3 regions of the Streptomyces sp. NPDC056373 genome follow, and region 1 is predicted to be linked to each of the others. Evidence: riboswitches for the same ligand, from Rfam matches in the RefSeq annotation. Region 1 holds a riboswitch; each other region holds the start of a gene.
What was found. Region 1 has a riboswitch for thiamine pyrophosphate ahead of thiC (phosphomethylpyrimidine synthase ThiC). Riboswitches for the same ligand answer to the same signal wherever they lie in the genome.
Positions count from the first base shown of each region.

Region 2: it holds a riboswitch for thiamine pyrophosphate, as region 1 does, so the genes downstream of both, thiO (glycine oxidase ThiO) here and thiC (phosphomethylpyrimidine synthase ThiC) in region 1, are expected to answer to the same signal.
Region 3: it holds a riboswitch for thiamine pyrophosphate, as region 1 does, so the genes downstream of both, ACFCXS_RS04470 (thiamine ABC transporter substrate binding subunit) here and thiC (phosphomethylpyrimidine synthase ThiC) in region 1, are expected to answer to the same signal.

Region 1 is NZ_JBHJPX010000012.1:231,424-241,065, reverse strand. Features, by position in the region: gene ACFCXS_RS26270 (LacI family DNA-binding transcriptional regulator) at 15-1,127, shown strand; gene ACFCXS_RS26265 (metallophosphoesterase) at 1,404-2,492, shown strand; gene ACFCXS_RS26260 (hypothetical protein) at 2,676-3,542, shown strand; gene thiC (phosphomethylpyrimidine synthase ThiC) at 3,686-5,470, opposite strand; TPP riboswitch at 5,463-5,652, opposite strand; gene ACFCXS_RS26250 (YibE/F family protein) at 5,725-7,518, shown strand; gene ACFCXS_RS26245 (SsgA family sporulation/cell division regulator) at 7,648-8,082, opposite strand; gene ACFCXS_RS26240 (IclR family transcriptional regulator) at 8,181-8,918, opposite strand; gene ACFCXS_RS26235 (DUF5326 family protein) at 9,235-9,447, opposite strand; gene ACFCXS_RS26230 (cupin domain-containing protein) at 9,613-9,642, opposite strand, start outside.
Region 2 is NZ_JBHJPX010000005.1:423,011-432,652, reverse strand. Features, by position in the region: gene ACFCXS_RS13400 (deoxyribonuclease IV) at 1-84, opposite strand, end outside; gene pknB (Stk1 family PASTA domain-containing Ser/Thr kinase) at 129-2,063, opposite strand; gene ACFCXS_RS13390 (thiazole synthase) at 2,152-2,949, opposite strand; gene thiS (sulfur carrier protein ThiS) at 2,952-3,152, opposite strand; gene thiO (glycine oxidase ThiO) at 3,149-4,333, opposite strand; TPP riboswitch at 4,331-4,442, opposite strand; gene ACFCXS_RS13375 (hypothetical protein) at 4,495-4,845, shown strand; gene ACFCXS_RS13370 (NAD(P)/FAD-dependent oxidoreductase) at 4,878-6,119, shown strand; gene ACFCXS_RS13365 (Rv2175c family DNA-binding protein) at 6,288-6,653, shown strand; gene thiE (thiamine phosphate synthase) at 7,092-7,751, shown strand; gene metF (methylenetetrahydrofolate reductase [NAD(P)H]) at 7,850-8,773, shown strand; gene ACFCXS_RS13350 (hypothetical protein) at 8,830-9,642, shown strand, end outside.
Region 3 is NZ_JBHJPX010000002.1:119,205-128,846, reverse strand. Features, by position in the region: gene tsf (translation elongation factor Ts) at 1-435, shown strand, start outside; gene pyrH (UMP kinase) at 620-1,375, shown strand; gene frr (ribosome recycling factor) at 1,542-2,099, shown strand; gene ACFCXS_RS04505 (phosphatidate cytidylyltransferase) at 2,099-3,226, shown strand; gene ACFCXS_RS04500 (SRPBCC family protein) at 3,356-3,805, shown strand; gene ACFCXS_RS04495 (hypothetical protein) at 3,828-3,983, opposite strand; gene ACFCXS_RS04490 (acyl-CoA thioester hydrolase/BAAT C-terminal domain-containing protein) at 4,064-4,972, shown strand; gene ACFCXS_RS04485 (hypothetical protein) at 4,969-5,157, opposite strand; gene ACFCXS_RS04480 (hypothetical protein) at 5,369-5,590, opposite strand; gene rlmN (23S rRNA (adenine(2503)-C(2))-methyltransferase RlmN) at 5,759-6,865, shown strand; TPP riboswitch at 6,890-6,996, shown strand; gene ACFCXS_RS04470 (thiamine ABC transporter substrate binding subunit) at 7,122-8,159, shown strand; gene ACFCXS_RS04465 (ABC transporter permease) at 8,135-9,642, shown strand, end outside.

The DNA of each region.
Region 1 (9,642 bases):
ACTATCGGCTCGCCATGACAGCAGCAGGGAAGCACCAGGTGAGCCGCGCGGAAACCTCACGGCGAGGCAGTCGGCCGGGCCGGGCCGGCATCAGAGACGTGGCCGCCGCCGCCGGAGTCTCCATCACGACCGTCTCCGACGCCCTCAACGGCAAGGGCCGGCTCCCGGACGCCACCCGGCGCCATGTCCGGGAAGTCGCCGACCGCCTGGGCTACCGGCCCTCGGCCGCCGCCCGGACCCTCCGTACCGGCAAGTCGGGCCTCATCGGCCTGACCGTCACCACATACGGGGATGAACCTTTCACCTTCACGGAGTTCGCGTACTTCGCCGAGATGGCGAGGGCAGCCACCTCCGCCGCGCTCGCCCGTGGCTACGCGCTCGTCATCCTGCCCGCGACCTCCCGCCACGACGTGTGGTCCAACGTCGCCCTGGACGGCACGGTCGTCATCGATCCGTCCGACCAGGACCCGGTCGTCAGCGAGCTGGTCCGACAGGGACTGCCGGTCGTCTCCGACGGCCGCCCGGCCGGTGCGCTGCCGGTCACGGCCTGGGTCGACAACGACCACGAGGCCGCCGTCCTCGGCATCCTCGACCACCTGGCCGACGCCGGCGCCCGCCGCATCGGCCTCCTGACCGGCACGACGACGGACACCTACACCCACCTGTCGACCACCGCCTACCTGCGCTGGTGCGAGCGGGTCGGACAGGACCCCGTGTACGAGGCCTATCCCGCGCACGATCCGTGCGCGGGCGCCGTCGCCGCCGACCGGCTCCTCGCCCGGCCCGACCGGCCCGACGCGGTCTACGGCCTGTTCGACCCGAACGGCACCGACCTGCTCGCCGCCGCCCGCCGCTACGGCCTGCGCGTCCCCGACGACCTGCTGCTGGTCTGCTGCAGCGAGTCCACGGTGTACGCCAACACCGAGCCGCCCATCACCACCCTCTCCCTGAAACCCCGCCGCATCGGCACGGCGGTGGTGCAGCTCCTCATCGACGCCATCGAGGGAGTGGCATCCGACCACCCGGTGGAGCAGGTGATACCGACGGAGCTGATCGTGCGCACCTCGTCCCAGCGACGCCCGCCGCGCACGACGGTCAGCCCTCCGCGGTCACCCGAGGGCGCCTAGACCCGCACCGGGCAAGGGGAAGATCGCACTCCTGGGGAGAAACAGGGCCGGTCCCCCGGAGAGAAGGGATCGTTCTCGCGAAGAGAAGAAGAGCGCGGGCGGTCACACGGTGGTCAAAGCCCGGCCCAATCGGGGCGAAAGCCGCGGTGAACTGGACTCTTGCTCTGATTCACCACCCCTGGGTCATCACATGGCGCGATCCGCATTCCTATGATGGGCCCACGACACCCGCGGGCCGCTACGACCAGGCAGTCCGATGCGGTGCAACGCGGCGCGATGGTGGAGGGGTCGATGACTCAGGGGGCCGGTCAGGGACCCGAGGTGGAGCGGACGGCGACGTTGCGCGACTTCCGGGTGCCCGCGTACGTCCACGAGGCCGGTCCGTACGTTCACAGCGTCCACCCCGGCGAGGTCGCCCCGCCGCCGGAGGAGACCTATCCCGAGGGGTACACGCCGACGCAGCGCGACCTCCCCGTCGTCAACCGGGGTGACACTGTCCAGGTGACCGTGGATCCCGAGACCGCCGCCCCGCAGTCCACCACCGGGCAGGGCCCGCTGTACGTCGTGGGTGACGTGCACGGCTACCTCGACCAGCTGGTGTCGGCCCTCCAGGACAAGGGCCTGCTCGACGCCGCCGGAAACTGGTGCGCGGGCACCGCCCGGCTGTGGTTCCTCGGCGACTTCACCGACCGCGGCCCGGACGGCATCGGCGTCATCGACCTGGTGATGCGGCTGTCCGCCGAGGCCGCAGCGGCCGGTGGCTACTGCAAGGCCCTCATGGGCAACCACGAGCTGCTCCTGCTGGGTGCGAAGCGGTTCGGCGACACCCCCGTCAACTCCGGCGCGGGCACCGCCACCTTCCAGGCGGCCTGGCTGCTCAACGGCGGCCAGAAGACCGACATGGACCGCCTCCAGGACCACCACCTGCAGTGGATGTCCCGCCTGGACGCCATCGAAGAGGTCGACGGCCACCTGCTCGTCCACTCCGACACCACCGCCTATCTCGACTACGGCCGCTCCATCGAAGAGGTCAACGACACCGTCCGCGAGACGATCACCCGCAACGACGCGGACGAGGTCTGGGACCTGTTCCGCAAGTTCACCAAGCGGTTCTCCTTCCGCGACGAGGGCGGTGCGGACGCCGTACGCTCCCTGCTCGATACGTACGGGGGCAGCCGCATCGTTCACGGGCACAGCCCGATCCCCTATCTGCTGGGCGAGGTCGGCTCCGAGGACGACGAGGACAACGGCGACCCCGTGATCGAGGGACCGCACGTCTACGCCGACGGGCTCGCCATCGCGATGGACGGCGGCGTGACCATGGCCGGAAAGCTGCTGGTCCAGCAACTGCCGCTGGATACGTGAACGTTCACCGGGCAGGCGTACCCGGTCGGAGGACCGGGCCGGTGAGGGGTCAATTTCGGTAAACCCCCTGTCACCGCGTACCGTCACCGCTCTACCATCGGCTTATCCGTAGCAGGCTCCCCTCCGTTTCTGCCCGACGGCTCGTCAGCATGCCGAGCCCCAAGCCCTACGGAGCATCGGGGGATGCACATGAACAGCGTTCCGCAGCACCTGCTGAGCGAGGACCGCCAGGAATACGAGCGGATCCTCGATGAGGCGCTGCGCTCCGCACCACACCGTCCGGAACTGGCCGCTGTCGGACAGCGGCTCAACCCCGAACAGCTGCGCACCATGGCGCTGAGCGCCACCGCGCTGATCACCGCGGCCGCCTCGACCGAGTACCAGCACTACGTCAAGGTTCGCGACGAACTGCGTCAGCCGGCCTCGGCCGCCTCACCGGCCGTGCGCGGCTCCAACTCCTCCGAGCCGGGATCGGGCGCGTCGGGGCTCGCCGCCACCGTCGGAGGGGTCGCCGAGACCACCGGCGCGGGCGCCGTCGCCGTCGTCGCCGTCCTCGCACCCGTGCTGGCCGGTACCGCAGCGGCGATCTTCCTGCTCGTCGGCTACATCCTGCGGATGCTCGACCCCGAGCAGGGGTTCGCCCGGACCATGCTCACCACGGGCTGGGTGTTCGGTGCCGTGACCGCGGTCGCGATCCTCGTCGCCGCGGTGGGGCTGCTGCTCACCGCTCTGCGCAACAAGCCCACGGCCGAGGGCGGGCCGTACGGCGAACTGCAGGGCGAGGTGGCCCAGGCCAAGGACGCCTGGCACGAGGCACTGCTGGAACGCGGCATCCTGCCTTTCCTGCGGGAGGCACTCGCCGACCCCGGCGCGGCCGCCGCGCTGCACCACACGTCCTCGTCCACTCCGGTCAGCCGCATGCCGCACCTCGGCTACGACCGCCCGGGGTTCACGAGCCCGGACGACGGCGACCGCGGCTCACGCCCCAGCTTCAGCAGCCCGGACTACACGAGCCCGGACTTCGGAGGACCGGAGCACCAGCCGGAGTAACCCGTCGGAGCCCGTGGCCGGCGCCGCGCCTTCCACGGGCTCAGAGACCACGGGCAGCTCCTGACACGGCACCTCCCACAGGCCGGGGCCCGTCGGCCCCGGGCCTGTGCGTGGCGCGTCGGTTCCGGGCCTGTGCGCGGCGGTCAGTCCGCGATGGGCAGGTACACGCGGTTCCCGCTCGCCGCGAACTCCTTCGACTTCAGGGCCATGCCCTCCTCGACCTCGGCCCGTGTGCCGCCGTGTTCCCGGCGGATGTCCTGCGAGATCTTCATGCTGCAGAACTTGGGACCGCACATCGAGCAGAAGTGGGCCGTCTTGGCCGGCTCGGCGGGCAGGGTCTCGTCGTGGAACTCCCGTGCCGTGTCCGGGTCGAGGGCCAGGTTGAACTGGTCCTCCCACCGGAACTCGAAACGAGCGTCCGACAGGGCGTCGTCCCACTCCTGCGCACCCGGGTGGCCCTTGGCGAGGTCCGCTGCGTGGGCGGCGATCTTGTACGTGATCACGCCGGTCTTGACGTCGTCACGGTTCGGCAGGCCCAAGTGCTCCTTGGGCGTGACGTAGCACAGCATCGCCGTGCCCCACCAGGCGATCATCGCGGCGCCGATGCCGGAGGTGATGTGGTCGTACGCCGGAGCGACGTCCGTGGTCAGCGGGCCGAGCGTATAGAACGGAGCTTCATCGCAGATCTCCTGCTGAAGGTCGATGTTCTCCTTGATCTTGTGCATCGGGACGTGGCCCGGGCCCTCGATCATGGTCTGAACGTTGAAACGCTTCGCGATCCGGTTGAGTTCCCCGAGCGTGCGCAACTCCGCGAACTGTGCCTCGTCGTTGGCGTCCGCGATCGATCCGGGCCTGAGGCCGTCCCCGAGCGAGTAGGTGACGTCGTATGCGGCGAGGATCTCGCAGAGTTCCTCGAAGTTCTCGTACAGGAACGACTCCTTGTGGTGCGCGAGGCACCACGCAGCCATGATCGAGCCGCCCCGGGAGACGATGCCGGTTTTGCGGTTCGCCGTGAGCGGCACGTACGGCAGCCGCACACCCGCGTGGACCGTCATGTAGTCCACGCCCTGCTCGGCCTGTTCGATGACCGTGTCCTTGTAGATCTCCCAGGTCAGCTCCTCGGCACGGCCGTCGACCTTTTCCAGGGCCTGGTAGAGCGGCACGGTGCCGATGGGCACGGGGGAGTTGCGCAGCACCCACTCACGCGTGGTGTGGATGTTGCGGCCGGTGGACAGGTCCATGACCGTGTCGGCGCCCCAACGGGTCGCCCAGGTCATCTTCTCGACCTCCTCCTCGATGGAGGAGGTCACCGCCGAGTTGCCGATGTTGGCGTTGACCTTCACCAGGAATCGCTTGCCGATGATCATCGGCTCGATCTCCGGGTGGTTGACGTTGGCCGGCAGCACAGCCCGACCTGCGGCGATCTCGTCGCGGACCACCTCGGGCGAGACGTTCTCCCGGATGGCCACGTACTCCATCTCGGGTGTGATCTCACCGCGGCGGGCGTACGCGAGTTGGGTGACCGCCTCTCCGCCCCTGCCGCGGCGCGGCTGGCGGGGCCGGCCGGGGAAGACCGCGTCCAGGTTGCGGAGACCGCCACGGGGCGAGGTGTGCTTGATGCCGTCGTCCTCGGGGCGGACGGGGCGGCCCGCGTACTCCTCGGTGTCGCCGCGGCCGATGATCCAGTTCTCGCGCAGCGGCGACAAACCCCTACGGACGTCGGTGTCGACGAGTGGATCGGTGTAGGGGCCCGACGTGTCGTACAGCGTGACCGCCTGGCCGTTGGTGAGGTGCACCTGACGGACCGGCACGCGCAGATCGGGGCGGGTGCCCTCGATGTACGCCTTGTGCCAACCGATGGACTTCCCGGCCTCCTCGGACGTCTCGTCCTGAACGGAGGCAGGCGTGCGTGCGTCCTTGTGGGTCATGAGACCTACTCCCTACGCCGGCATTACCCGGTAACAGGTTCGGCGGTCGACGCAGCGATTTCCGTCCGGCGATGCTTCGTGTGAAACATCACTCGACTCCGGCGATGTTTCATGTGAAACATCGCCGCGACGGAGGTCAGCGCCCTCTCAGCCCGGTGCTCCGAGCTCCCGCGTGTACAAAAGGTGCCCCCACGCTAGCGGCAATTCTGGCGCGGTGAACAGAGGGCCCCCCTCGTTCTTGCGATGATCGGGCGGTGACCACGACTCAGCGCCCCTCCTTCCCACCGCCCGAGCCGCGCCGCGGTTCCGGCGCCGGAACCGGCAACGGCCGTGGTGACGGCCGTGATTTCGCCGCCGGGGCCGGGCGGGGAGGGGCCATGGGGCAAGGGTCGGCCCGGGGGCAGGGCCCTGAGCTCGGGTACGGACAGGACGCGGGGTTCGGGCCTGGGCAGGACACGGGGTTCGGGCCTGGGGGCCGCGGTGGGTACGGGCCGGGCCCCGGACAGGGCACCGATGGTGGGTACGGATCAGGACCCGCTGGAGGTGGCGGTCACGGCGGAGGCGGTCACGGCGGAGGCGGTCACGGCGGAGGCGGTCACGGCGGAGGCGGTGGAGACGGCCCCGGTCACGGCAGCGGACAGAGTCATGGACAGGGCGGTGGCTACGGGCACGACCACGGTCAGGGCGACGACGGGCACAGCCACGGTCACGGCGGTGGTGACGGTCACGGCCACGGCTCCGGCTCGGGTGGCGGGCACGGGCATTCACACAGCCACGGTCCGGCCACGCCTGTCTCGCTGCATCTGCGCAAGGTCATCGCGGCGATCCTGATCCCGTTCGCCGCTGCCGTGCTGGTCGGTCTCGCCGTGCTGTGGCCGGGCGGCGCTCCGGAACACCAGCGCACCGGCGTCGGTTTCGACCGGCAGACGCAGGACGCCACCGTCACCAAGGTGGTCGAGGTGAGCTGCAAGGCGGCCGGTGCTTCGGGCGTACCGCCCACCGGTGACACCTCCACGGCGGAGGGCTCCTCCGCGGTGCAGGAGGAGAAGGGCACCTGCAAGCGGGCGACGATCCGGGTCGACAGCGGCGACGACAAGGGCCGTACGTTCACCGAGATCGTCCAGCCCGATCAGTCACGCCAGCTGCACGAGGGCCAGGAGGTCGTGGTCGCCTACGAGCCGTCGGCGCCGAAGGACCTGCAGTACTCGGTCACCGACATCAACCGCCGTCTGCCCATGGCGCTGCTCGCGGGCATCTTCGCCGTGGCCGTGGTGGTCGTGGGGCGGATGCGGGGTGTCATGGCGCTGGTCGCCCTGGCCATCAGTTTCATGGTGCTGAACTTCTTCATCCTGCCCGCGATCCTGCAGGGCTCCAACCCGCTGGTCGTGGCGGTGGTCGGAGCGAGCGCCATCATGCTCATCGCCCTGTACCTGTGTCACGGCCTGTCCGCCCGGACGTCCGTGGCGGTGCTCGGCACCCTCATCTCACTGCTGCTGATCGGCGTCCTCGGCTCGGTCTTCATCGACTGGGCCGCCCTGACCGGGAACACGGACGACAACACCGGCCTGATCCACGGCCTCTACCCGACGATCGACATGAGCGGTCTGCTGCTGGCCGGTGTCATCATCGGCTCGCTCGGCGTACTCGACGACGTGACGGTCACGCAGACCTCGGCGGTCTGGGAACTGCACGAGGCCAACCCGGCGATGGGCTGGCGGGGCCTCTACCGCGCGGGCATCAGGATCGGCCGCGACCACATCGCCTCGGTCGTCAACACGCTCGTCCTCGCCTACGCGGGTGCCGCGCTGCCCCTGCTGCTGCTGTTCTCCATCGCGCAGAGCAGCGTGGGAACCGTCGCCAACAGCGAGCTGGTCGCGGAGGAGATCGTGCGTACGCTGGTCGGTTCGATCGGCCTGGTCGCCTCGGTGCCGGTCACCACCGCCCTGGCGGCGCTGGTGGTCTCGGCCGACCGCCCCGGCTCGGAACCCGCCCCGGAGGCCTCCGCGGTCCCGGTCCGCGGGGGGAGGGGCAGGCGCCGCAAGCGCTGACGCGGTGAGAGCCCGGAGCGTCGCGCCGGGCCGGAGGAAAGATCGTAGGACGATCGCAGGAAGAAGCGTTCCTGCGCAGCTCGGCGGCGTCCGGTGAAGCGTTACTCCACCGTGCCGCCGGGCCATGTCTCAGCCCGCACTCTGCTCGGCGAGGATGCGGTCCAAGGCCTCGTCGAGGTGGGCGTCGAAGTCGGCGAGCGAGCCCTCCTGGCCCAGCGGCACCAGCTTGTCCGTACGGTCGAGGAAAGCGACGAGCGGTGCCGTGGACGAACGGAACAACGCCTGGTCACTGCCCACCTGAAGCCGGATCAACACCTCGCCCAAGGCGTCGGGTTCGACAGGCGTGACGCGCACATCGCCCTCCCCGCACGGCCGGCCGACCCCGTCGATCAGCAACTCCCGTCCGAAAGCCCACGTCACCGGGGCGTCACCGGGCAAGTGGAACGTCAGCCGGACGGCATAGGGATCACTGGACTCATAGCGCAGCTCCACCGGAATGCGGAAGGAGAGCTCCTCGGACACGAGAAAGCTCATCATGACCTCTGCTTGTACGGACTCGCGCATCGATAACCCCGTCAATCGCCGTTACTGGCCGGGAACGAACCTCTGACACTTGGTGGAATCTTGCTGAACGTACACAGCAGATCACAAGGAGTGAGTTTTCACATACTGATAGAGAGCGCGAGTGAGCCGAGCAACTGCCCCATCCCGGCCTGCAACTGCCGGGCCGCGGGCAGCAGCCGGTCGGCCTGGTGTGCGGGGAGTGAGATGGCCATCGTCGCTGCCGTGGTGCCGAGGGTGAGGGGGATCGCGGCACAGACGGCGCCGAGGGCGTACTCCTGGCGCTCGGTCACCGGCTCCATCCGCCGGATCCGCTCCAGTCGCCTGAGCAGGCTGTGGTTGTCGCGCACCGTGTAGGGCGTGAGGGGCTGCACGGGGTAGCGGTCGAGGTGGTCACGGCGGGTCTCCTCGTCCAGTTGGGACAGCAGGCACTGCCCGATGGCGTGCGCGTGCCCGGTTTCCCGGAAGTCGGCCCATTCCTCGACCGCGGGGTTGACGGGGGTGTCGGAGACGCACATGACCTCGATCTCGCCCTCGCGGTAGACCGCGTAGTACACGGGCACGCCCAGGGCGTCCCGCCAGCGAGCGAGGGCGTCGACGATCGTGCTGCGACGTTTCTGCCGCGCCCCGCTGCTGCTCAGCCGCTCGGCCGCCTCACCGAGGAAGAACAGGCCCTTGTCCCGGCGCAGATAGCCCTCGTGCACGAGCGTACGCAGCAGGTGGTACGTCGTGGGCAGCGCCAGCCCGGTCTCACGGGCCAGTTGCTTGGCCGGGGCGCCGTACTCGTGCGCGGCGACGGTCTCGAGCAGACGCATCGCGCGCTGCACGGAGCCGATCAGGGTCGGCGGAGACGGTGCGGCAGCCGGAGGCTGCGGCCCGGCGGGCACCGCCGAGCGGGGTTGCGCGGGGACGGTGCGGAGGTGGACGGGTGCGGTGTCAGCCGGGACCAAGGGGCTCTCCCGAAGCGCGAGGGACAGACCCGTGCGGGGAACACGGGTGGGGGTGAATGCCGCTCGCGGGGAAGTCCCCGCGTCGATTTCCGGACTCTATTCGCCTGCCACCGCGTGCAGACCGCCCCGCCGGGAAACTTCCCCCGCCCGAGGGAACCGGTGATTCCAGGCGTTTCCCGCTACCCCCACCGGTTTCCCACCGGTCTCACCAGTCGCTGCGCGACGAGGAGCTCGACGTGAACTTGCGTACGACGTAGATCAGTCCGCCGACCAGGGCCACGAAGACCAGCACCTTGAAGAGCAGTCCGATGACGAACCCGACCACGCTGGCGATCAGCCCGCCGAACACGACCAGGGCGATGACCGGCACCGCGATCCACTTCACCCACCACGGCAGTCCCGTGAAGATCTCTCGCATCGCCCTCGTCCTTACCTCTCCGCCCGTTCGGGTGCCGGGTCCTGTCGGTCCTGTCGGATCTCTGATGTCCTGCACTCGATGCTAGGTCCGGGAGGGGGTCGAACGGGTGCCTCGCATCCCTTGTCCTCCCCTGACCGACCCCCTAGGGAACCCTGAGACGCCGCGTCAGCTCTCGGGCGGAGAGAAGACCACCAG
Region 2 (9,642 bases), on a different contig from region 1:
CAGGCCGACGGAGTGGAGGCCACCGGCCACGGGGACATGGCCGCCCACGGGGTTGCGGGAGGGGCCGGACAGCTGACTGTTCACCCGTTCAGGGTGTCATGCGTCCGGCCCCGCCCCGCCCGCGGCCCTCACCTGATCTTGATGGTGATCGTCGAGCCCTTGGGCGCGGTCTCGCCGCCCTCGACGGACTGACCCTTGACGGTGTCCCCGAAGATGCCGAACAGCCCGCGGTCCTCGTCGACCTCGAACCCGGCGCCCTCCAGCGCCTGCTTGGCGTCGTCGACGCTGTCGCCGACCACGTCCGGGACCTCGATCATCTCGGGGCCCTTCGACAGCGTCAGCGTCACCGTGTCGCCCTCGGCCGCGGTGCCGGAGCCCGGTGACTGCCGGACCACCTGGCCCTTGTCGTACTCGGAGGAGGTGACCCGCTCGGTGGCGATCTTCACCTTGAGGCCGGCCTCCGTCAGCTCGGACCGCGCGCCGGCCTCGTCCGAGCCGGTGACGTCGGGGATGTCGATGGCGGCGCCCTTGCTGACGACCAGCGCGACGGCCGTGCCCGCGCGCACCTTCGTGCCGTCGGCAGGGCGTGCGGAGACCACCGAACCGCGCGGCACGTCCTCGTTGAACTCCCGGGTGACCATGCCCGGCGCCAGCCCGTCGTCCTTCAGCAGGTCCCGCGCCTCGCCGAGCTTCCGGCCCGCCAGGGCGGGCACCCGCACGGTCTCGGGGCCGTCGGAGACGGTGATGCCCACCGAGTCGTTGCCGCGGATGCGCGCCCCGGCCTTGGGATCGCTGCTGATGATCTGGCCGCGCTCCACGGTGTCGCTGTAGGCGTGCTCCACCTTGCCGAGCTCGAGACCGGCGTCCCGCAGCCGGTCCTCGGCCTGCTCCTGGGTCTTCGCCAGCAGCGGCGGGACCTCGGTGAACTGGCCGGAGTTGATGTACCAGACGCCGACACCGACGCCCAGGGCGAGCAGGACGGCGACGATGATCGCCGCCGGGCCGCGCAGGGGTCCCCGGCGCCGTCGGGTCGGTGGGGGCGGCGGCGGGGAGGCCAGGCGACTGGTGCGGTTGAGGGCGGCCCCGGAGGGCTCCTCGCCCTCGTCGGCCGGCAGCGGGCGGGGCGTGGTGAGGGCACGCGGGATCACGGTCGTCCGGTCGTCGCCGTTGTCGTGGTCCACGGCGAGCGCCTGCGGCGGCACCGCGTCCAGCTGCTCCTCGTCCAGCCGGCCGCGTCCGTCCCGGACCTGCGCGAGCAGCGCCACCGCGTCGTGCGGGCGGATGGCCGGGGTGCGGGCCGTCGCCGAGGCCACCATCGCGTCCAGCTCGTACGCCATGCCGGGCACGGCGGCCGAGGGCGGGGGCACGTCCTCGTGCAGGTGCTTGTAGAGGATCACGGCGGGGGAGTCCCCGTCGTGCGGCTTGTCGCCGGTCAGCATCTCGTACAGCATCACGCCGCACGCGTACACGTCGACGCGGGGATCGGCGGTGCCGTCCTCTATCTGCTCCGGGGCGAGGTACGAGACCGTTCCGAGCACGGTGCCGGTGGTGTTCGTCACCGTGTCCACGGCCCGGACCAGGCCGAAGTCGGCGACCTTGACCCGCCCGTCGTCCCCGATCAGCACGTTCTCGGGCTTCATGTCGCGGTGCACGAACCCGGCGCGGTGCGCCGCGCCCAGGGCGGCCAGCACCGGCTCCAGGATGTCCAGGGCCGCACGCGGCTGCAGGGCGCCGCGCTCGCGCAGCACGTCCCGCAGGGTGCAGCCCGCCACGTACTCCATCGCCAGGTACACGTACGAGCCGTCGGTGCCCTGGTCGAAGACCTGCACCACGTTCGGATGGGCCAGCCGGGCCACCGACTTCGCCTCGCGGATGAACCGCTCGACGAACGAGCCGTCGACCGCGAGCGAGGGGTGCATCACCTTGAGCGCGAGGACCCGGTCGAGCCGGGTGTCCACGGCCCGGTAGACCGTGGCCATCCCGCCGACCGCGATCCGCGCGTCGATGCGATACCGGCCGTCGAGCACCTGCCCGGCCAAGGGGTCCTGAAGGGTCGTGTCCACGCAGGCGAGTGTACGAGCCACGACCGACAGCCCCGTCCCCCCGGTTGTTTCCGGGGCGGGACTGCAGCCGACCTGTGACGTGTGGCCCCTACTGGAAAGCGGGACGCTCCGGGTCCAGCGCGGCCATGCCCTCCGTGGGCGACGACGCCTCGGCGAAATGCCGCCGGGGGATCCGTCCGGCCCGGTACGCCAGCCGCCCCGCCTCCACCGCATGCCGCATGGCGTCGGCCATCAGCACGGGTTCCTGCGCCCGTGTCACCGCCGAGGCGAGCATCACGCCCGCACATCCCAGCTCCATCGCCAGCGCCGCGTCCGACGCCGTTCCGGCGCCCGCGTCCAGGATCACCGGCACGCGCGCGTGCTCCACGATCAGCTGGAAGTTGTGCGGGTTGCGGATGCCGAGCCCGGAGCCGATCGGCGAGCCGAGCGGCATGATCGCCGCGCAGCCCGCGTCCTCCAGCTTCCGGGCCAGCACCGGGTCGTCGTTGGTGTACGGCAGCACCGTGAACCCGTCGTCGACCAGGGTCTCGGCCGCCTCCAGCGTCTCGATCGGGTCCGGCAGCAGCGTGCGCTCGTCGGCGATGACCTCCAGCTTGACCAGGTCGGTGCCGAGGGCCTCGCGCGCGAGGCGGGCCGTGAGGACGGCCTCGCCGGCGGTGAAGCAGCCCGCCGTGTTCGGCAGCACCCGGATGCCGAGCCTGTCCAGGACGGACAGCACCGAACCGTGCACCGAGGCGTTCACCCGGCGCATCGCGACGGTCGTCAGCTCCGTCCCCGAGGCGACGAGCGACCGCTCCAGCACGTCCAGGCTGGGTGCCCCGCCCGTGCCCATGATCAGACGGGACGTGAACGACGTACCACCGAGGGCGAACGGATCGTCGGCCATGGTCAGCCTCCCTGGACGGCGGTGAGGACTTCCACGCGGTCCCCCTCGGACAGGGGCGTGGCGGGCCACTGGGTGCGCGGTACGACGGTTTCGTTGAGGGCGGCGGCCACACCCGAGGGCGAGGCCGTGAGCGACCTCACGACGGTGTCCAGAGCTGTGCCGGGCCCGACGTCCCGGGGCTCGCCGTTGACGGAGATGTTCATGCGGGCTGCTCCGTGAGTGCGGTGGCGGGGCTGAAGCGTTTCGGGGTGAAGGGGCGGGCCTCCTCGGGGAGTTCGCCTGTCGCCAGGACGTGCGCCATGGCGTCACCGGTCACCGGTGTGAGCAGGACGCCGTTGCGGTAGTGCCCGGTGGCCAGCAGCAGCCCGTCCAGACCGGTGGGGCCGAGCAGCGGCGCGTTGTCGGGGGATCCGGGCCGCAGCCCGGCCCTGGTCTCGGTCAGCGGCAGCTCGGTGATGCCCGGGACCAGCTCGTGCGCGTCCCGCAGCAGCTCGTAGACGCCGCCCGCGGTCACGGTGGTGTCCCAGCCCAGCTCCTCGCTGGTCGCCCCGACGACGAGCTCGCCGCTCGCGCGCGGCACCAGGTAGACGTGGCTGCCGCGCACGACCGCGCGCACGGTCCGGCTCAGGAACGGCCCGTGCCGCTGCGGCATCGTCAGCCGCAGGACCTGGCCCTTCACCGGCCGCACCGGAGGCAGCAGGTCCTCCGGGACGCCCGCGAGCCGCCCGCTGAGACTGCCCCCGGCCAGTACCACCTGCCCGGCGGCCGCCTCGGTCCCGTCGGCCAGGACAGCACCCGTGGCCCGGTCCCGGGCGACGGTCAGCCGCTGCGCCCACGCCCGGTGGAAGACCACGCCCGCCCGCTCGCACGCGGCGAGAAGGGCCCCGGCCAGCCGCCGGGGGTCGATCTGGTGATCGCCGTCGACCCGCAGCCCGCCGCGCACGCCCGGCGCGAGCATCGGCTCCAGACGCCGGCACTCGCGCCCGGACAGCCACTGCGACTCCAGCCCCGACTGCTGCTGCAGGACGTGCAGTTCGCGCAGGTGGGTCCGGTCGTCGGCGTCAAGAGCCACGGCGAGCGTGCCGCAGCGGCGGTAGCCGAGGTCCTGGCCGGTCACGTCGGTGAGCTCGGCGGCGAAGTCCGGGTAGCGCCGCGCGGAGGCGAGGTTCAGGCCGAGCAGGGTCTGCTCGCCGTAGTGCAGCTCCGTGACGGCGGCCAGCATGCCGGCGGCCACCTGCGCGGCGCCGCCGCCCGGCTCGGGGTCCACGACGGCCGTGGCGAATCCGCGCTGCGCGGCCCGCCAGGCCGTGACCAGGCCGACGATCCCGCCCCCGACGACCAGGACGTCCGACGATACGGACGTGGATGTGCACGTAGGCGACATGGGCGTCCAGCCCCTCCCTTCGCCGGCATGACCCGGATCAGGTTCGTACGGTCGGAGGCCGCCAGCCTCCCTCTCAGCCCGGTGCGTCCGGGCTCCCGCGAGTGCTTTACGTTGGCCACCCTAGCCCGTTGTCCGGTCCCGCAGTAAGGGAGCCTCAGTCCATGGCCCGATCCCTCGACGGTCTCGTACTCGCTCCGGTCGCCGACCAGGCACCGGGCCAGGTGGGCACCCGTACCCGGTTCACGTACCACGAGCGGGAGGGCGAGATCTGGGCCGAGTACAGGGGTGGCGACGTCGTACGCGGGCACCTCGTGGGTACCCGGGAAGGTGACCGGCTGGACTTCCGGTACGTCCAGCTCAAGCGGGACGGGACCACTTCCTCGGGGCACTGCGTCTCGGCGGTGGTGGAGCTGCCCGACGGGCGGGTGCGGCTGGAGGAGACCTGGGAGTGGGAGTCCCAGCGGGGCAACGGCACGAGCGTTGTGGAGCAGGTCACGGTGCATGAGCACTGACTGACAAAACGTCAGGTGTCTATGGTGATCAGGTGAGCGAGCAGACGCAGCAACCAGGTCCGTCCGCGCCGCGGCGCGTCGTCGTGGCGGGCGCGGGCATGGCCGGGGTGCAGACCGCCGTCGCCCTGCGCGAGCAGGGCTTCACCGGCGACGTGATCCTCATCGGCGCCGAGCCCCACCAGCCCTACGACCGGCCCCCGTTGTCCAAAGCCGTCCTGCTCGGCAAGTCCGAGGGCTCCGCCTTCGACGTGGACTTCGAGGCCCTCGGCATCGAACTGCGGCTCGGCTGTGAGGTGCTGGGCCTGCGCCCCGCCGACCACGAGCTGGACACCGAGGACGGGCCCGTGCCGTACGACGTCCTCGTCGTCGCGACCGGCGCGGAACCCGTCCGGCTGCCCGGCACCGAGGGCGTGCCGGGAGTGCATCTGCTGCGCACCCTGGACGACGCCGAGCGGCTGCGGCCGGTGCTGGCCCGCCAGCACGACATCGTGGTCGTCGGCGCCGGCTGGATCGGCGCGGAGTTCGCCACCGCCGCGCGCGAGGCGGGCTGCGCGGTGACCGTCGTCGAGGCCGCCGAACGTCCGCTCGCCGGGGCGCTTCCCGCCGAGGTCGCCGCTGCCATGGCCGGCTGGTACGCCGACGCGGGCGCGGTTCTGCGGACGCACGCGCGCGTGGAGCGCGTCGAACCCGGTGTCGTCGTCCTCGACGACGGCTCATGGCTGCCCGCGGGCGCGGTGGTCGTCGGCATCGGCGCCCGCCCCGCCACGGCCTGGCTGGCCGGCTCCGGGATCGAGCTGGGCCCCCACGGCGAGATCGTGGCCGACGAGCACCTGCGCACGACCGTGCCGGACGTGTACACGGTCGGCGACTGCGCCTCCTTCCCCTCGGGGCGCTACGGCGAGCGCCTGCTGATCCACCACTGGGACAACGCCCTCCAGGGGCCGCGCACGGTCGCCGTGAACATCGTCGGCGTGGCCACCGGGGAACCGCCGGCGGTGTACGACCCGGTGCCGTACTTCTGGTCCGAGCAGTTCGGTCGGTTCGTCCAGTACGCCGGGCACCACGCCTCCGCGGACACCACCCTGTGGCGGGGCGACCCCTCCGGCCCGGCCTGGACGGTCTGCTGGCTGCGGGGCGAGCGGCTGGTCGCGCTGCTGGCGGTGGGCCGGCCCCGGGACCTGGCGCAGGGCCGCCGCCTGATCGAGTCCGGCGCCCCCATGAACCCGGTGCTGCTGGCGGATCCGGCCAGGCCCATGAAAGCGGCGACGGCCTGAGGGGCGGTTGCGGCAGTGGCGCCTGCCGTGCGGCGTCACCGGCGTGACCGGCCCCGGACGCCACCGCCCCGGTGAGGGCCTCGGAGCGGCGCTGCCGGGCGCGGCGCGCCCGCCCGGGTGGACGGGTCCGACTTCCGACTGTCAGTGGCAAATGGCAGGCTGGTTCCCGTGACCGAGATTGACGCAAAGATCGATGCTCTCGTCCCCGCCTGGCTCACCCTCCCCGACATCGCCGAACAGTTCGGCGTCGAGGTGACGCGTGTGCGGCAGCTGGTCAAGGAGGGCCAGCTCATCGCCGTACGCCGAGGTGAGAACCGCGCGCTGCACGTCCCTGCCGCCTTCATCGACGGGGACAAGGTCGTCAAGGGTCTGTCCGGGACCCTGACGCTCCTGCGGGACGACGGCTTCACGGACGAAGAGATGCTGGAGTGGCTCTTCACCCCGGACCCCAGCCTGCCCGGCACCCCCGCGCAGGCGCTCAGCGAGAACCGCGGCACGGAGGTGAAGCGCCGCGCCCAGGCGCTCGCGGTCTGACCCGGCCGCGACGGGACAACCGTCCGGTGCCGTGCGAGCGGGACCGGACCTGAACAACCGCCCGACGTGAGGGCCGTGACCCGAGGGATCACGGCCCGGGGATGGCCTGCGCCCTGTGGGACCACGAGCGTCTCCGGCACGGTCTGCGGACGTCCCGGGGTCGCTGCGGACCTGGCCGGCGCGGCCGCGAGCCTCGCGGCAGGCCGCGGATGTCACCCCATGGCTGCGCGGACTCGCCACCCCGGGTTCCGAACGTCATCGCCGGGGCTGCGGACGCCACCGGCACGGCCGGCAGGCTGCTGCGGGCCGGAGCGGGCGTAAGGTGCCCGAGGCGTTCGTGGCGGGGCAGGTGCGTCCCGCGCCGCCCGCCGCCCACGCGGGCCCACCCGCATGCCCACGCGGCCCGCCCGCCCACCACCGACACCCAGGGGGACACGCATGACCGGCACCGCCGCCGCCACCGCACGGGCCCAGCTCGCCGACGCCCGGGTCTACCTCTGCACCGACGCGCGCAAGCGGCAGGGCGACCTCGGGGACTTCCTCGACGCCGTGCTGACCGGCGGCGTCGACATCGTCCAGCTGCGGGACAAGGGCATGGAGGCCGCCGAGGAACTGGAGCACCTGGCCGTCTTCGCCGACGCCTGCGCCCGGCACGGCAAGCTGCTCGCGGTCAACGACCGTGCGGACGTCGCCCACGCCGCCGGCTCCGACGTCCTGCACCTCGGCCAGGGCGACCTCCCGGTCCCCGCGGCCCGCGCGCTCCTCGGCGACGACGTCCTGATCGGCCGTTCCACCCACGCCGAGTCCGAGGCCGCCGCGGCCGCCGTCCAGCAGGGCGTGGACTACTTCTGCACCGGCCCGTGCTGGCCGACGCCGACCAAGCCCGGCCGCCACGCGCCCGGCCTGGACCTCGTCCGCCACACCGCCGCCCTCGTCACCGACCGGCCCTGGTTCGCCATCGGCGGCATCGACCTCGGCAATCTCGACCAGGTCCTGGAGGCGGGCGCCCGGCGGGTCGTCGTCGTCCGGGCGATCACCGAGGCGGACGACCCCGGGGCCGCGGCGGCCGGGTTCGCGAAGCGGCTGCGGGAGGCGTAGTCCGTACGGCCTGTCCAAGGGATGGACAACAAGTGGACAATCAGGGCAAAAGCCGGCTCCCGGTTGGGGGACCGACCGCCCCTGGCTAACCTGCCGGTATGGCCCTCGGCACCGCATCCATCAGGTCGGACCACGCCCGCACCGTCCGCGACATGCTCGCGGCCGGCAAGACGACGTACTCCTTCGAGTTCTACGCCCCCAAGACCCCGAAGGGCGAGCGGAACCTGTGGAACGCGCTGCGCCGGGTCGAGGCCGTGGCGCCCGACTTCGTCTCCGTGACCTACGGCGCGGGCGGTTCCACCCGCGCGGGCACGGTCAAGGCGACCGAGGCGATCGCCTCCGACACCACCCTCACCCCGATCGCCCACCTCACCGCGGTCGACCACTCGGTGGCCGACCTGCGCAACATCATCGGCCAGTACGCCGACGCCGGGATCCGCAACATGCTCGCCCTGCGCGGTGACCCGCCCGGCGACCCGATGGGTGACTGGGTGCCGCATCCCCGGGGCCTTGCCTACGCCGCCGAACTCGTCGAGCTGATCAAGGCCTCCGGCGACTTCTGCGTCGGCGTCGCCGCCTTCCCGGCGATGCATCCCCGCTCGTGCGACTGGGACACCGACGTCCGTCACTTCGTCGACAAGTGCCGGGCGGGCGCGGACTACGCCATCACGCAGATGTTCTTCCAGCCCGAGGACTACCTCCGGCTGCGTGACCGGGTCTCGGCCGCCGGCTGCGACACCCCGATCATTCCCGAGGTCATGCCGATCGCGAGCGTGAAGACGCTGGAACGGATCGGATCCCTCACCAACGCCACGTTCCCGGACGCCCTGAAAGAGCGGATCCTCACAGCAAAAGACGATCCGGCCGCTGTACGCTCCATTGGGATCGAATTCGCCACGGAGTTCTGTGCGCGGCTGCTCGCCGAGGGCGTGCCCGGCTTGCACTTCATCACGCTCAACAACTCCACCGCGACACTGGAGATCTACGAGAACCTGGGCCTGCACCACTCACCGCAGGCCTAGACCGTTCGCACCGATATACGACACACTGCGTAGCGGCCACTGGGAGAGGGGCGTACATGGGCTGGGCGGTCCTCTACATCGCGTTCGGCATCGTCGCGCTGTGGCTGCTGGGCGAGGTGCTCCTGCAGTACAAGGCGCGACTGCGCTGGCGGCTGCTGGCCTTCGCCGGGTTCCTCGGTGTCGTCGTCGGTGTCCTCATCCCGTCGGTCGTCGTGATCGGCCTGGGGGCCGCTGCCTTCGCGGTCGGGCAGACCTACGTCACCCTGTCGTTCCGCAGCGGCTTCGCCGCCGGCTGGGCGATGAACGCGCCCGCGCTGGGCGGTGGCAAGCGCCGCCCCCGTGAGCGCGGCCGCCAGGAGCCCACGCTGGAGGTCTCCGGCCTGGAGGCCGAGGGCGGCCACGACGACGAGGCGGGCGCCTACCGGCGCGACCCCGTCCCCCACGACGGGGACGACGACTACGACCGGGACGACGTCTTCACCCCGGCCCGCCCCGTCCACCAGCCGACGTCCGCCGAGACCACCGCCGTCTACGAGCCGCAGCCCATGCCCGACGACACCGGCTCCTACGGCGTCTACGACCACGGGTACCAGTCGGGAGGACAGCAGTCCCACGACCAGTACGCGTCCCAGGCCACCGACCAGTCCTACGCCTACGACTACTCCGGCTACGGGCAGCAGCAGGGCTACGACGCCACCGGTCAGCAGCAGTACGCGGCCTACTCCGACCCGTACATCGGCTCGTCGAACTACGGCCAGGGCACCTACGACAGCACGTACGGCGACCAGCAGTACTACGGCCAGCAGGACTACGCCCAGGACCAGTACTCCGGCACCTACGGCGGCGACAGCCAGCCCGGCGGTGCGTGG
Region 3 (9,642 bases), on a different contig from region 1:
CTGGGCGAGAAGATCGTCCTGGACCGCTTCGCGCAGTTCGCCGACGGTTACGTGACGGCGTACATGCACCGCACGATGCCCGACCTGCCCCCGCAGATCGGTGTCCTCGTCGAGCTGGACAAGCCGAACGCGGAGATCGCCAAGGGCGTCGCCCAGCACATCGCCGCCTTCGCGCCGAAGTACCTCTCCAAGGAGGACGTCCCGGCCGAGGTCGTCGAGTCCGAGCGCCGCGTCGCCGAGGAGACCACCCGCGCCGAGGGCAAGCCCGAGGCCGCCCTGCCGAAGATCGTCGAGGGTCGCCTCAACGGCTTCTTCAAGGACGCCACGCTGCTCGGCCAGCCGTACGCGCTGGACAACAAGAAGTCCGTCCAGAAGATCCTGGACGAGGCCGGTGTCACCCTGAAGCGCTTCTCGCGCATCAAGGTCGGCATCTGAGTCCGTACCGCGCTCGACGCCCGACCCCGATAGGGTCGACAGCAGTCGTCCGCGTACGCCGTCACACCAGTGGCGGACGACAGCAGATCTGACGAGGAGGCCATTGCCGTATGGGATGTGAAACACGCCCCACCGGCAATGGCCTTCTTGGTATGTGCAACACGTGAAAGAGGCGGGATCCCCCATGACCAAGGCCCAGAAGAGCGACGACGGCAAAGTGAGCGGCCGGTTTCTGCTGAAGCTGTCCGGAGAGGCCTTCTCCGGTGGCGGCGGCCTTGGCGTCGACCCCGACGTGGTGCACAAGATCGCCCGCGAGATCGCGGCCGTCGTACGCGACGGCGCGGAGATCGCGATCGTCATCGGCGGCGGCAACTTCTTCCGCGGCGCCGAACTCCAGCAGCGTGGCATGGACCGGGCGCGCTCCGACTACATGGGCATGCTCGGCACGGTCATGAACTGCCTCGCCCTCCAGGACTTCCTGGAGAAGGTCGGCGTGGACTGCCGGGTGCAGACCGCCATCACCATGGGCCAGGTCGCCGAGCCGTACATCCCGCTGCGCGCCGTGCGGCACCTGGAGAAGGGCCGCGTGGTCATCTTCGGCGCCGGAATGGGCATGCCGTACTTCTCCACCGACACCACCGCCGCCCAGCGCGCCCTGGAGATCGACGCCGAGGCGCTGCTCATGGGCAAGAACGGCGTGGACGGGGTCTATGACTCCGACCCCAAGACCAACCCGGACGCGGTGAAGTTCGATCACCTCGGATACGGCGAGGTCATCACGCGCGATCTCAAGGTCGCCGACGCCACGGCCGTGACCCTGTGCCGCGACAACAAGCTCCCGATCGTGGTCTTCGAGCTGCTGGCGGAGGGCAACATCGGACGTGCCGTCAAGGGTGAGAAGATCGGCACGCTGGTGGGGGACCCCGGCAGCCGGGACTGACACCCCGGGTACAACCCCGTCCGGGGGACGGACGGGACGGAGCCGGGCCGGGGGATGGACATTGTCCCGCCGGTCGGGAACCGTGCAGGAAGAAGACGCGACGCAGCCGGCCGCCGCCCCACATGGAACCGCAGCCGGGCCTACTCAAGACACGCAGGAGCAAGTGGTGATCGAAGAGACCCTCCTCGAGGCCGAGGAGAAGATGGAGAAGGCCGTCGTGGTCGCCAAGGAGGACTTCGCCGCGATCCGCACCGGCCGTGCGCACCCGGCGATGTTCAACAAGATCGTGGCGGATTACTACGGCGCGCCGACGCCGATCAACCAGCTGGCCTCGTTCTCCGTGCCCGAGCCGCGCATGGCCGTGGTGACCCCGTTCGACAAGAGCGCGCTGCGCAACATCGAGCAGGCGATCCGCGACTCCGACCTGGGCGTCAACCCGAGCAACGACGGCAACATCATCCGGGTGGTGTTCCCCGAGCTCACCGAGGAGCGCCGCCGCGAGTACATCAAGGTCGCCAAGGGCAAGGGCGAGGACGCGAAGATCTCGATCCGCTCCGTGCGCCGCAAGGCCAAGGAAGCCATCGACAAGCTGATCAAGGACGGCGAGGTCGGCGAGGACGAGGGCCGCCGTGCGGAGAAGGAGCTCGACGACACCACCGCGAAGTACGTGGCGCAGGTGGACGAGCTCCTGAAGCACAAGGAAGCGGAGCTGCTCGAGGTCTGATGAACGACTCTTCCTGGGGGGCGCCGCCGCAGGCCGGGTACTGGGGGCCCACCGACCAAGGGCATGGTCACGGGCACGTCCAGGGCCCGGGCCAGGGGCACGTCCGAGGGGCCGCCCCGGCGGGTCCCGCATACGATGCGTATGAAGCGCCTCAGACTCGCCCCATGCCCATCGTGCCCGACGTGACCGAATTCGGCGGTAACCAGGATGACGACCGGGGAGCTGCTCGGCCGAGCGGCACCCCGGTCCGAAACGACACGAATCCGGAGCCCATGCCCGACGCCTCGCAGCCGGCGCCCAAGCCGCCGAAGAAGAGCGCGGGCCGCGACCTGAGTGCCGCGATAGGGGTCGGTGTCGGGCTCGGCGTGGTGATCGTCGCCTCGCTGTTCGTCGTCAAGGCCGTGTTCGTCGGTGTCGTCGCGGTGGCCGTGGTGGTGGGCCTGTGGGAGCTGACCAAGCGGCTGGAGGAGCGCAAGGGCATCCGGGCGCCGATCGTGCCGCTCGCGCTCGGTGGTGCCGCGATGGTCGTCGCCGGGTACGTGCGGGGCGCCGAGGGCGCGTGGGTGGCGATGGCGCTCACGGCACTGGCTGTCCTGGTCTGGCGCATGACCGAACCGCCCGAGGGCTACCTGAGGGACGTCACCGCCGGTGTCTTCGCGGCGTTCTACGTGCCGTTCCTGGCGACCTTCGTCGCGATGATGCTGACCGCGGACGACGGACCGCAGCGGGTGCTCACCTTCCTGCTGCTGACAGTCGTCAGCGACACCGGGGCGTACGCCGTCGGCTGGCGGTTCGGCCGGCACAAGCTCGCCCCGCGCATCAGCCCCGGCAAGACCCGTGAGGGGCTGCTCGGCGCGGTCTCCTTCGCCATGGTCGCGGGGGCGCTGTGCATGCAGTTCCTCATCGACGACGGTGCCTGGTGGCAGGGACTGGTGCTGGGCTTCGCGGTCGCGGTCACCGCCACGCTGGGCGACCTCGGCGAGTCCATGATCAAGCGGGACCTCGGCATCAAGGACATGGGCACGCTGCTGCCGGGGCACGGCGGCATCATGGACCGGCTCGACTCGCTGCTGCCCACGGCTCCGGTGGTGTGGCTGCTGCTCGTGCTGTTCGTCGGGTCCGGCTGAGGCGTACTGCCGAGGCGTACTTCTGTCAGCGAGCCCCCGTCCTTGCGGTCGGGGGCTCGCTGCCGTCTCGGGGAGACGTCCGGGGGCCTGGAGTGGGACGATTCAGATGTATCTCCCAAGGAGGTCATCATGGCCATCATCCGAGAGAGCGTCGACGTCGAGCGCCGTCCGGAGGAGGTCTACGACTACGTCATGGACGCCCGTCGCATGCCGGAATGGCAGCTGAGCGCCGTCTCCGCGGAGCGCCTCGACGAGGGGCCCGTCGGTATCGGCTCGAAGGTCCGGGTGACCCGGCACGTCGGCCGTCGCGTCATGCCGATGACCATGGAGGTCACCGAGTACGACCCGCCGCACAGCTGGGGCATGCGCGGTGTCGACGGCCCTGTCCGGGCGCAGGTGCACGGTGAGGTCGAGCCCTACGACGAGGGCCGCCGCTCACACGTCACGATCGACATCGACTTCGAGGGCCACGGCATGGGAAAGGTCCTGGTCCCCCTCGTCGTACGCCCCCAGGTCCGCAAGGAACTCCCACGCAACGAGCAACTGCTCAAGGACCGGCTGGAGCAGGCGGCCGAGTAGGGTGCCCCCGCGGCGGCTCGGTTCAGCGCCGCCGGGGGAACTTCCAGCCGTTCTGCCGCAGCTGGAAGAGGACGAACGCGCCGCACAGCGCCCACACCGCGAGAAAGGCCCACTTGAACCACGGGGGGCCCTGCCATTTGTCCGCCAGCTGCACCGGTGCCGCGTAGAAGGACGTCATTGCTCGCGCGTGCCCGCAGGCTCGGACGGGAACACTCGGTTCCGCGGGGCTGGAGTGAGACCGGACGACAGGGGGAGCGCGTGGAGATCACCGAGCGGGAGCCGTCCGGTCCTTGGGAAGGCATGCTGGCCGCTCCGGTCCGTGGCAGTGACGTCGGTGTTCTGGTCCTCGCCGGATCCAGCGGACGCGTCGAGCGGGAGCGCGCGTGCATCCTTGCCCGGCAGGGCTTCACGGCCTTGGCGATCCGGTGGTTCGGAGGCCCCGGGCAATCCCCGGGGATCTGTGAGGTTCCCCTGGAGACCTTCACCGCCGCAGTCGGCTTGCTGCGACGGGGCGGAGCGCGGCGCATCGGTGTCCTCGGCGTCTCCAAGGGGGCCGAGGCGGCCCTGCTCACGGCGGTGCACGATCCCCGCGTGGACGTGGCCGTCGCGCTGTCGCCCACGTCCCGGGTGTGGTGCAACATCGGCGCAGGCCGTGACGGGGAGCACCGCCCGTACCGCTCGTCCTGGACCTGGCAGGAGCGGCCGCTCCCGTTCGCGCCCCTGGACGAGTCCTGGGCTCCCGCGCAACCGGGCAGCGGGCCTGTGGCCATCCGTGGTTGGTACGAACAGAGCGAGCGGGCCTTCGGCCGCTCGCTGCCGGATACGGAGATCCCCGTGGAGACGGCCAGAGCCGATCTTCTCCTGGTTGCGGGCGGCGATGACGCGATGTGGCCGTCGCTTCCCTTCGCTGAACAGCTGGTCCGGCGTCGGCGCGGGGCAGGGCGGACGGTGCGGCTGATCGCCCGCGACGACGCCGGCCACCGGCCACGTTTTCCCGGCGAGAGCCCGGCGCCGGCGTCCACCCACTTCGCGTACGGGGGCACCGCCGAAGCCGACGCACTCCTGGGCGAGGCTGCCTGGCCCCACATCCTCGACCTGCTCGGCAGCGACGGTCCCGGCCGACCGGCAACGGCCGACGCGGGACTCAGGTCTCCGGACAGACGCTAGTCATCCCCGCCGTCGGACTGGGTGCGGGAACTCCGGCTCGTGCTGCGGGCCAGTTCGCTGCCGAGCAGCGTCACCTTGGCCACCCCGCGTGCCCAGCGGGGGGCGTCGCCCCGGGCCGCCCAGAAGACGCAGACGCAGCCGCCGATGAGGAGCAGAACGACTACCGACAGTATGAGCACGAGCATGCTCGCCCCCCGCTTGTTGTGATGGTCCGCCCCATCATGTCAGGGGCACCTCACCTTCAGCTGCTCTCCAGGGCCACGGCTGCGCAGCCGGGCTCGCAGGAGCGGCTGGCGCGTCATCCGACGTCCGTCGGGTCGGGTGGCCGCTGGGCCCGCGCACGGCGCGGGTGCCACTGAACGCTCAGGTCCGGGAGCGGGGCGGGAAGGAGCGTGATCACGCGAACGGTGAGAGGCCCTTGCTCTCCAGATGGGCGAGCAACGAGTCCAGGCATGCATCTGGCGTGGCCAAGTCGGCACGGAAGAACGAGTCCTCGTCGAGCGGCCCACCGCTGACGATGACCATCCATGCCGCCCGTCGCTCGGCCATGCGGTCACCGTCGACCTTGAAGACGGTCGTGACGCCTTGCTCGGCCAGCCACTCCATCAGTTCGAGCATGTCCACTCGCACCCCTCCCGCAGCGATCATCCCATCGCCATGACGCGCGCCCCGGGCCGTCCCTGCGCCGTTCGAGGGCGGCCACCGCTGCAGCCGACCCCACAGGTGACCGCCCCCACCCCACTCCGGCCCGGATGGCCGGAGTTGATCTGCGACACTGGTACGGCCATGCCTAAGCCCGGAGAACTCACATTCGTCGCCCCCCGCGGAGCCAAGAAGCCGCCGCGGCATCTCGCCGATCTCACTCCTGCCGAGCGCAAGGAGGCCGTTGCCGCGGTCGGGGAGAAGCCGTTTCGTGCCAAGCAGCTCTCGCAGCACTACTTCGCGCGGTACGCGCATGACCCGGAGCAGTGGACGGACATTCCTGCCGGTGCCCGGGGGCGGCTGCAGGAAGCCCTGCTGCCCGAGCTGATGACCGTCGTGCGGCATCTGTCGACCGACCAGGGCACCACCCGCAAGACCCTGTGGCGGCTGTTCGACGGGACGCTCGTCGAGTCCGTGCTGATGCGCTACCCGGACCGCGTGACCATGTGCATCAGCTCGCAGGCCGGATGCGGCATGAACTGCCCGTTCTGTGCGACCGGGCAGGCGGGACTGGACCGGAATCTGTCCACCGCCGAGATCGTGCACCAGATCGTCGACGGTATGCGGGCGCTGCGGGACGGGGAGGTCCCCGGAGGCCCGGCGCGGCTCAGCAACATCGTCTTCATGGGCATGGGCGAGCCGCTCGCCAACTACAACCGGGTCGCCGGCGCCATCCGGCGGCTCACCGACCCCGAGCCCGACGGTGTGGGCCTCTCGCAGCGCGGCATCACCGTGTCGACGGTCGGGCTCGTCCCGGCCATCCACCGGTTCTCCGACGAGGGCTTCAAGTGCCGCCTCGCCATCTCGCTGCACGCGCCCGACGACGAGCTGCGCGACACCCTCGTGCCGGTGAACACCCGCTGGAAGGTCCGCGAGGTGCTGGACGCCGGCTTCGAGTACAGCGCCAAGTCGGGGCGGCGGCTGTCCATCGAGTACGCGCTGATCCGGGACATCAACGACCAGGCCTGGCGTGGTGACAGGCTCGGCCGGATGCTCAAGGGCCGGCCCGTGCACGTCAACCTCATCCCGCTGAACCCGACACCCGGGTCGAAGTGGACAGCCTCCCGGCCCGAGGACGAGAAGGCCTTTGTGGAGGCCATCGCCGCCCATGGTGTGCCGGTGACGATCCGGGACACCCGTGGTCAGGAGATCGACGGGGCATGTGGTCAGCTCGCCGCCACCGAACGGTAGTCTGACCGTCGTAAGTACATCTGCATATTCCGACAGGGGAGCGCCACAGCGCTGAGAGTGCGGCACACGGCCGCAGACCCTCCGAACCTCGCCCAGGTCATTCTGGGTAGGGAGATCGGTCACCACTCGAGCTGTTGCGCCCTGCCCGGGATCCCCAGAAGTCCCGGGCAGGGCCGCGTCTTCTCCTGGTCACCCCAGGAGGAATTCAGTGAGCAACAACAAGAAGCGACTGACGGCCGTCGTCGTCGGGCTCGGCATGGCCGGCACGCTCGCCGCGTGCGGCTCGTCCGACAGCGGCCAGGGGTCCGGCGACTCCAAGACGGTGACGCTCGTCAGCCACGACTCGTGGGCCGCGTCCAAGGACGTCATCGCGGCCTTCGAGAAGCAGTCCGGCTACAAGGTCGCCGTCCTGAAGGACGGCGACGCCGGGCAGGCCGTCAACAAGGCCATCCTCACCAAGGACAACCCGCAGGGCGACGTCTTCTTCGGCGTCGACAACACCCTGCTGTCCCGCGCCCTCGACAACGGCCTGTTCCAGTCGTACGAGACGAAGGGGTCCGGGCAGATCGAGGCCGAGTACCGGGTCGACCAGGACAAGCACCGGGTCACCCCCGTCGACACCGGCGACATCTGCGTCAACTACGACAAGAAGTACTTCGCCGACCACAAGCTGCAGCCGCCGCGGAGCTTCGGCGATCTCGTCAAGCCGCAGTACAAGAACCTGCTCGTCACCGAGAACGCCTCCGCCTCCTCGCCCGGCCTCGGCTTCCTGCTCGGCACCGCCGCCGCGTACGGCGACGGGGGCTGGGAGGGCTACTGGAAGAAGCTCAAGGCCAACGGCGTCAAGGTCGTCGACGGCTGGGAGCAGGCCTACAACGAGGAGTTCTCGGGGTCGGCCGGCGGCAAGAAGGCCAAGGGCGACCGGCCGCTCGTCGTGTCGTACGCCTCCTCGCCGCCCGCCGAGGTCGTCTACGCCGACCCCAAGCCGAGCACCGCCCCGACCGGCGTCGCCGAAGGCACCTGCTTCCGGCAGGTCGAGTACGCCGGGCTGCTCGCCAACGCCAAGAACACCAAGGGTGGCAAGGCGTTCCTGGACTTCCTCATCAGCAAGAGGTTCCAGGAGGACATGCCGCTCAACATGTTCGTGTACCCGGTGACCGAGGGCGCCAAGGTGCCGCCGGAGTTCGTGAAGTACGGGCCGCAGGCGAAGGACCCGGAGACCATGGACCCGGCGAAGATCGCCGACCACCGTGACCAGTGGGTCAAGTCGTGGACCTCACTCGTACTGAAGTAGCCGCCCGCAAGCGGGGCGCGGCGGCGCGGTTCGGTCTGCTGGCCGTGCCCGTCGCGTTCTTCGCGGTCTTCTTCGCCTACCCCGTCGCCGCGATCGTCGCGCGTGGCCTCAAGACCGGCGGGGCCTGGCACCTCGGGCGGATCGGGGAGGTGCTGGCGCAGTCCGACGTCCGGCACGTCCTGTGGTTCACCACCTGGCAGGCGGCGGTCTCCACCGCGCTCACGCTGCTCGTCGCGCTTCCTGGCGCGTACGTCTTCGCGCGCTTCGACTTCCCGGGCAAGCAGGTCCTGCGGGCGGTCGTGACCGTGCCGTTCGTGCTGCCGACGGTCGTCGTCGGTACGGCGTTCCTCGCGCTGGTCGGCCGGGGCGGGCTGCTCGACGAGCTGTGGGGCGTACGGCTGGACACCACCGTGTGGGCGATCCTGCTCGCGCACGTCTTCTTCAACTACGCGGTCGTCGTCCGGACGGTCGGCGGGCTCTGGGCGCAGCTCGACCCGCGGCAGGAAGAGGCCGCGCGGGTGCTCGGGGCGTCGCCGCCGAAGGCCTGGCGGCAGGTCACACTGCCCGCGCTCGCCCCCGCCGTGGCCGCCGCCACGCTGATGGTCTTCCTGTTCACCTTCACCTCCTTCGGTGTAGTGCAGATCCTCGGCGGGCCCACCTTCTCCACCCTGGAGGTGGAGATCTACCGGCAGACCTCGGAGATCTTCGACCTGTCGACCGCGGCCGTGCTGACGCTGATCCAGTTCGTCGCGGTGGGCGCGATCCTCGCCCTGCACGCCTGGACCGTGCGGCGGCGCGAGACCGCGCTGCGGCTGGTGGACGCCTCCCTGACCGCGCGCCGGCCGCGCGGCGCCGGGGAGTGGGCGCTGCTCGGCGGGGTACTTCTCACCGTGGCCGTGCTGCTCGTGCTGCCGCTGGCCGTGCTGGTCCAGCGCTCCCTGGGTGCGCCCGGCTTCGGCTACTACCGGGCGCTGACCCGCGAGGACGGGGGAGTGTTCCTGGTCCCGCCGATCGAGGCGATCGGCAACTCCCTGTCGTACGCCGTCGCCGCCACGCTGATCGCCGTGGTCATCGGCGGGCTCGCCGCGGTCGCGCTCACCCGCCGGGACGCCGGTCGGTTCGTGCGCGGCTTCGACGCGCTGCTGATGCTGCCGCTCGGGGTGTCCGCGGTGACCGTCGGCTTCGGGTTCCTGATCTCCCTCGACGAGCCGCCGCTGGATCTGCGGTCCTCGTGGATCCTCGTGCCGCTCGCACAGGCACTGGTCGGGGTGCCGTTCGTGGTCCGGACCATGCTGCCCGTGCTGCGGGCCGTGGACGTGCGGCTGCGGGAGGCGGCCTCGGTGCTCGGGGCCTCGCCCTGGCGGGTGTGGCGGGAGGTCGACCTGCCGATGGTGCGGCGGGCGCTGCTCATCGCGGCCGGGTTCGCCTTCGCCGTGTCCCTGGGGGAGTTCGGGGCGACGGTGTTCATCGCACGGCCCGACCG